One region of the Kitasatospora sp. NPDC023120 genome, then DNA from elsewhere that is predicted to be linked to it. Evidence: riboswitches for the same ligand, from Rfam matches in the RefSeq annotation. Region 1 holds a riboswitch; each other region holds the start of a gene.
What was found. Region 1 has a riboswitch for cobalamin ahead of ACZ3TI_RS25020 (ribonucleoside-diphosphate reductase subunit alpha). Riboswitches for the same ligand answer to the same signal wherever they lie in the genome.
Positions count from the first base shown of each region.

Region 2: linked by a shared signal. The riboswitch ahead of nicT (Nickel transporter NicT) and the one ahead of ACZ3TI_RS25020 (ribonucleoside-diphosphate reductase subunit alpha) in region 1 are both predicted to bind cobalamin.
Region 3: linked by a shared signal. The riboswitch ahead of ACZ3TI_RS09170 (cobalamin biosynthesis protein) and the one ahead of ACZ3TI_RS25020 (ribonucleoside-diphosphate reductase subunit alpha) in region 1 are both predicted to bind cobalamin.

Region 1 is NZ_JBVHHY010000017.1:154,993-157,249, reverse strand. It holds gene ACZ3TI_RS25025 (glycosyltransferase family 39 protein) at 1-878, shown strand, start outside; cobalamin riboswitch at 952-1,083, shown strand; gene ACZ3TI_RS25020 (ribonucleoside-diphosphate reductase subunit alpha) at 1,275-2,257, shown strand, end outside.
Region 2 is NZ_JBVHHY010000011.1:70,716-72,972, forward strand. It holds gene nicT (Nickel transporter NicT) at 66-1,181, opposite strand; cobalamin riboswitch at 1,214-1,427, opposite strand; gene ACZ3TI_RS17885 (ArsR/SmtB family transcription factor) at 1,509-1,892, shown strand; gene ACZ3TI_RS17890 (hypothetical protein) at 1,948-2,257, shown strand, end outside.
Region 3 is NZ_JBVHHY010000005.1:79,650-81,906, forward strand. It holds gene ACZ3TI_RS09165 (helix-turn-helix domain-containing protein) at 1-462, opposite strand, end outside; cobalamin riboswitch at 661-792, shown strand; gene ACZ3TI_RS09170 (cobalamin biosynthesis protein) at 937-1,923, shown strand; gene ACZ3TI_RS09175 (cobyric acid synthase) at 1,920-2,257, shown strand, end outside.

The DNA of each region.
Region 1 (2,257 bases):
CCGCCCTGCGCGCACTGCTGCTGGCCGCGGGCACCGCCGTCCTGCTGCTGCCGTACGGCACGCTCGGCAAGGTCGCCGAGTGGTCGCCCTCGCACGGCAACGCCCCCGGCTCGGCCGGCTCCATCCTGCTCTCCACCCTCCAGTGGGCCGGCCTGTTCACCGTCCTCGCGGTGGCCGGCACGGTCGCCTACGCCCGCCACGAGCAGATGAACGAGCACGACGCGCCGGAGAAGGAGTCCGTCCCCTCCACCCGGGGCCAGCGTGCCCTGCTCGGCACCGTGCTGACCGCCACCGCCCTGCTCGTCCCGGCCGCCCACCTGTGGACCGGCACCTCGGGAGCGCTGTTCCGCCACCTCGGGTACGGGATGCTGCTCGCCGCCCCGCTCGCCGGGGTCGGCCTGACCCGGCTGGTCGGCGCCCACTTCCGCCACCCCCAGCTCGGCATCCTGGTCTGGGTCGCGCTGCTCGCCCTCGGCCTGGAGCAGTCCGCCCTGCGCTACCAGAACGGGCCCGACTCCGGCCGGCTGCTGGCCGTCCTGCGGGTGCACGCGGTGCCGCAGGGCCGCTACCTCACCGAGGTCGACGGACTCGCCGAGTACTACCTCGGCGCGGTCAGCAGACCCGAGCAGTGGGTCTCCGCGCGCACCGGCACGGACTACCGCGACGCCGCCGGCGTACAGCACCACGGGGACGACGGGAGCGTCGCCGCGATCCGCGACGGCTGGTTCACCATGGTCGTCCTCGACAGCACCGCGCCGCGCGCCACCGACCGGGCCCTGAGCGCCGCTCTGGCGGTAGGCGGACAGTACCGGCTGGTCGCCCAATTCACCTCGCCGACCGGCGATTCGAGCACGTACAAGGTCTATCTCAAGCACTGACGGCCCACCCGGCCCGCCCGCACCGGCGACACGACAGCCACAACATATGGTGCCGCCGCAGTCCGGCGCCACTACATGTATGCTCACTCCTGCTGTCGATGCAGGGGAACCCGGTGGGAATCCGGGACTGCCCCGCAGCGGTGTGCGGGCGGCTGGAGCAGCCGTCCCCGCGAGTCCGAGTACCTGCCGGCGGCGTGCGCCACGGCCCTCCCGCAGAGGCCGCGCCAGCACCAGTAGTACCCCTCCGGGCCTCGCGGGCGGGCCGGGGAGACACCTCGCGCGACGCCGTTTGCGTTCGTGCCGTGCTCCCCTGCCCCGATCGGCCCGGCGGCCCCCGATCACCGCCGCCGATCGCCGCCAGGAGAGAGCGCCTTGACCACCGCTGCCTCAGCCACCCTGCCCGCCCAGGGCTCCGGTACCGCCTTCACCGACCCGACGGTCTCCGACCCCGGCGGCTCCCTGCTGCGGCTGCTCACCGACCGCAGTGCCGACCTCCCCGAGGTCGACCCCGGCCATGTCGCCGCCGCCGCGCTGCGCGGCCGCCACGCCGGCTCGGACTTCGCCGAGCTGCGCGGGCTGGCCGTGGACGCCGCCGCGTCGATGATCGCCGAGGACCCCCAGTACTCGAAGCTGGCCGCCCGGCTGCTCGCCCTGGAGATCGTCGACGAGGCGAACAGCCAGGGCGCCACGTCCTTCTCCGCCTCGATCGCCGTCGGCCACGCCGAGGGCCTGATCGGCGACACCACCGCGGCCTTCGTCGCCAAGCACGCCGCCGCCCTGGACGCCCTGATCGACGCCGCGGGCGACGACCGCTTCGAGTACTTCGGCCTGCGCACCGTGCAGTCCCGCTACCTGCTGCGCCACCCGATCACCCGCAAGGTGGTCGAGACCCCGCAGCACTTCCTGCTCCGCGTCGCCTGTGGCCTGGCGGTCGGCGACAGCGAGCAGTCGGTGCGCGAGGTCGCCGAGCTGTACGGCCTGATGAGCCGTCTGGAGTACCTGACCTCCTCTCCGACGCTCTTCAACTCCGGCACCCGGCACCCGCAGATGTCGAGCTGCTACCTGCTCGACTCGCCGTTGGACAACCTGGACTCGATCTACAACCGCTACGCGCAGATCGCCCGGCTGTCCAAGCACGCCGGCGGCATCGGCCTGTCCTACTCGCGCATCCGCTCGCGCGGCAGCCTGATCCGCGGCACCAACGGCAAGTCCAACGGCATCGTGCCGTTCCTGCGCACCCTCGACTCCTCGGTCGCCGCCGTCAACCAGGGCGGCCGCCGCAAGGGCGCCGCCTGCGTCTACCTGGAGACCTGGCACGCCGACATCGAGGAGTTCCTCGAGCTGCGCGACAACACCGGCGAGGAGGCCCGCCGCACCCA
Region 2 (2,257 bases), on a different contig from region 1:
CCATGAGCAACTCTCATGACCTCGCTCCATGAGCCGCGCTCATGACCTCGCCCCATGAGCAACTCTCATGACCCCTCGGGCGTCCAGCGCTTCTCGACCTTGGCGAGCTTCCAGTACCCGATCGCCAGCGCCCAGACCACCACGAACAGCGCGACGATCGCGTAGCCGACGTTGTCCAGCGAGATGTCGGCGATCCAGCCGGTCACCGGGTCGGTCAGGTCGAGCTTCTCGTGCAGCACGCCGACCAGCTCGATGGTGCCGATGATGAACGCCACCGCGATCGACAGCCCCGTGATGGTCAGGTTGTAGTACACCTTGCGCACCGGGTTGGCGAAGGCCCACTGGTACGCGAAGTTCATGAACGTCCCGTCCAGGGTGTCGAACAGGCTCATCCCGGCAGCGAACAGCAGCGGGATGCAGACGATCGCATACCAGGGCAGCCCGGAGGCCGCACCAGAACCCGCCATCACCATCAGGGTGACCTCGGTCGCGGTGTCGAAGCCCAGGCCCAGCACCATGCCGACCGGGAACATCTGCCCGGGCCGGGTGATCGATCGGGTCGCCCGGTTCAGCACCCGGGCCATGAAGCCGCGGGAGTCGAGGTGCGCCTCCAGCTCGGCCTCGTCGTACTGTCCGGCCCGCATCGCCCGGAACACCTTGACGATGCCGAGCAGCGCCGCCAGGTTGAGCGCGCCGATCAGGTACAGGAACACGCCGGAGGTGGTCGTCCCGATCATGCCGAGCCACTTGTGGGTGGTCGACTCGTCGTCCATCAGCGTGTTCGCCAGCTGCGCGCCGCCCGCCACCAGGGCGGCCATGATGACCACCATCGAGGAGTGCCCGAGGGCGAACCAGAAGCCCACCGAGACCGGCCGCTTCCCGTCCGCCATCAGCTTGCGGGTGGTGTTGTCGATCACCGCGATGTGGTCGGCGTCGAAGGCGTGCCGCATGCCGAGGGTGTACGCGGTGATACCCAGGCCCACCCCGAAGACCTGGGTACCGACCGCGTACCGTTCGGGCGCCACCAGGAAGATGAGCGTCCCGAAGGCCACCACGTGCATGGCCAGGATCACACCCATCAGCCCGGCCGTACGGACGGTGTCCTCGCGCTTCCACCTGAAGGTGGGCAGCACCGACGGCGCCGCCTTCGCATCAGCGGCGACGGTTTCGGGCAGGGTCATCTCCGGATCACGCTCCAGCACCTCGTGGAATCACTTCGTGAAGTGCCGTGGCCGGTCTCCTGGCTTACGGGACGTCCGTGCCCGCCTTCCCAGGTGCGCGGGGCACCCAGTGGCGTCGTGGACACGGACGGCGTTCCATCGCGGACGAAGGAACGACCCGATCACAGTGGCGAGGGCCGCTCCGGACTCCGGACCCCTGAGGGTCCGTCACCGGTCTTCCCGAGCACCACGGCGGGCTACACCGTAGGGGTCCCGCCCCACCCATGCAAGGCTGCGCACCTGCGCAGGTGTTCAGGATCACAGCCCACCGCCTGCAAGAATGCCCGCATGCATCTCGTACCGGCCGACCGCGCGGGCCACCGCACCATCGACGGACACCGGGTCTGCGAGGCCATCGCCGCGATCGGCGACACCGCGCACGTCCGGTCCTGGTCCGAGCGGTTCTCCCTGCTCGCCGACCCCGGGCGGCTCGCCCTGCTGCTCGCCCTCCACCGGGCCGGCCCTCTCGCCGTCACCGACCTCGCCGTCGCCACCGGCATGCGCGACCCCGCCGTCTCCCAGGCCCTGCGGCTGCTCCGCACCGCGGGCGTGGTCACCGGCGACAAGGACGGACGCGTGGTGCGCTACCGGCTCGTGGACGAGGGCATGCGCCCCCTCCTCGACGAGTGCGCCGCCGCCGAACACCACGAGCCCACCGCTGCGGCGGGCTGACCGACACTCGGGGAACAGCCCCCGGGGCGGCACCCCGGATGAGTACGATCATGGCGTGCCGTCCCACCCCCACGCCTGGCCCGCCGACCGCTGGAACACCCGACCGATCAAGGCCCGCGTGCTGGCGGTCGCCCGCACCCTCACCTCGGCCACCCGGGTCCTGGACGTCCTCGCCCTGCTGAACCCCGACGGCATCGCCCGCTACTTCACCGTCAACCCCGGCTCCGCCTTCGCCGACCGGGCCCTGGACGACTACCTGCACGCACTGCCCGGGTTCACCGTGCTGGACTGGGAAGACGCCGTCCGGCACCGCTTCGACCTGGCCGTCTCCTGCGCCGTCCACTCCTCCATGCACCGCCTGGACG
Region 3 (2,257 bases), on a different contig from region 1:
GTGGTCGAGGGCGCCCGCGCGGCCGGTGGCCTCGACGAGTTCGGGCAGGCCGAGGTGGAGGACCTCGCCGAGGGCGCGGGTCTGCTCCTCGTCGCCGTCCCAGTGGCCGGTCAGTTCGGCCTCCCGGTAGGCGTCGAGGGTGGTGCCGGTGCGGTCGGCGACGGCGGCCTGTCCGAGTTCGCGGGCGATGCGGTGGTCGCGCAGCCGGACCGGGCGGGTGCCCATCAGCTGGGCGGCGGGGCACCAGAGGGCACGGGCGAGCGCGATGAACTCCGGTTCGCTGGGGCGCAGCTCGCCGCTCTCCCAGGCGAGGACGTGGGCGGGCAGCAGTCGGACGCCGTGCGCGGCCATGCCCTCGGCGACCTGCTCGGGGGTCAGGCCGAGGCCGGCCCGGTGGGCGCGGGCGGCCGCGGGCGAGAACGGCACCGGGGGCGGTGGGGCGGGGGGCTTTCTGCGACGCATGCCACCGAACGGTAGGCGCGGACCCGGCGCGCCCCCCAGCACCCGAACGCACGAAGCGGCACGTCCGGGGGCGGCGCTCCGCTGGGCGATCCCACAGGGTGTCAGCGGGGTCGCCCGTGTGACCAACCCCTCCGTGACCTCGGTTGACTCCCGGTTCTGGCCCGTGATGGGATCCTGGGGCCAATCGGAGGCATGGAGAGGAAGCCGGTGCGAGTCCGGCGCGGTCCCGCCACTGTCACCGGGGAGCACGCTCGGAACTATCGCCACGGCGGGCCGTCAGAAGCCGCTGGAAGGCCCCGGGGGTGCGTCCGACCCGGAAGCCAGGAGACTCTCGCCCCCGCTACGTCGATCCAGGGCGCGGACCCTGAGTGAGGACACGCACGCGATGCAGGCTGCCCCACCGCCACGCCGGACTCCGAGCTGTCCTGCCGCCTCGTTCGGCTCCACGCCGAGTCGTCTTCCGGCGTCCAGCCGATGACCGTCCGCGCACTGACCTCGCGACCGCTCGCCCACGCCGCCGCGTTCGCGCTGGGCGCCGCCGCGGGCTACGCCGCCGACGCCCGCTTCGCCGACCCGCGCCGCGGCCACCCGGTGGCCGCCTTCGGCAGCGCCGCGACCCGCCTGGAGCGGCGGCTGTGGCGCGACGACCGTGCGGCCGGGGCCGGGTACACGGCACTGTGCGTGGGCGCGGTCGCGGCGGGCGCGCTCGCCCTGGACCGTACGGTGGGCCGGCGGCCGCTGGGCCGGGCGGCGCTGGCGGCCGCCGCGACCTGGACGGTGCTCGGCGGCACCTCGCTGACCCGCGAGGCCCGCTACGTCGGCCGCTCGCTGAAGGACGGCGACCTGGCGGCCGCCCGGGAGCGGCTGCCACACCTGTGCGGGCGTGACCCGAGCGCGCTGGACGAGCAGCAGATCGCCCGCGCGGTGGTCGAGTCGGTCGCCGAGAACACCGCCGACGCCGTGGTGAACGCGCTCGCCTGGGGCACCCTCGCGGGCACGCCCGGGCTGCTGGCCTTCCGCGCGGTGAACACCCTGGACGCCATGGTGGGCCACCGCTCGCCGCGCTACGCCCGGTTCGGCTGGGCCTCGGCGCGGCTGGACGACCTGGCGGGCTGGCCGGGCGCCCGGCTGACGGCGCTGCTCACGGTGGCCGCCGCCCCGCAACCGCGGACGGCCTGGCGGGTCTGGCGGCGCGACGGCTCCGCGCACCCGAGCCCGAACGCGGGCCAGGCGGAGTCGGCCTTCGCCGGCGCGGTGGGCGTACGGCTGGGCGGCACGCTGCGGTACGGCACGAGGGTGGAGCACCGGCCGGTACTGGGGGCGGAGCTGCGGCCGGTGACGGTGGACGACATCGAGCGGGCCTGCACGCTCTCGCGGCGGGTGGGCGCGCTGGCGCTGGGTACGACGGTCGCGGGGCACGTCCTGCTGCGCGCGCTCCTGGGGAAGAGGGGAAGGGCATGACGAACGCACTGCTGGTCGCGGGGACGACCTCGGACGCGGGCAAGAGCGTGGTCACGGCCGGCATCTGCCGCTGGCTGGCCCGCCAGGGCGTGCGGGTGGCGCCGTTCAAGGCGCAGAACATGTCGCTGAACTCCTTCGTCACCCTGGACGGTGCCGAGATCGGCCGCGCCCAGGCGATGCAGGCGCAGGCCGCCCGGGTGGAGCCGGAGGCGGCGATGAACCCGGTGCTGCTGAAGCCCGGCGCGGACGGCCGCAGCCAGGTGGTCCTGCTGGGCAAGCCGGTCGCCGAAGTGGGCGCGCTGGACTACCGCGAGCGCAAGCCCGTCCTGCTGGA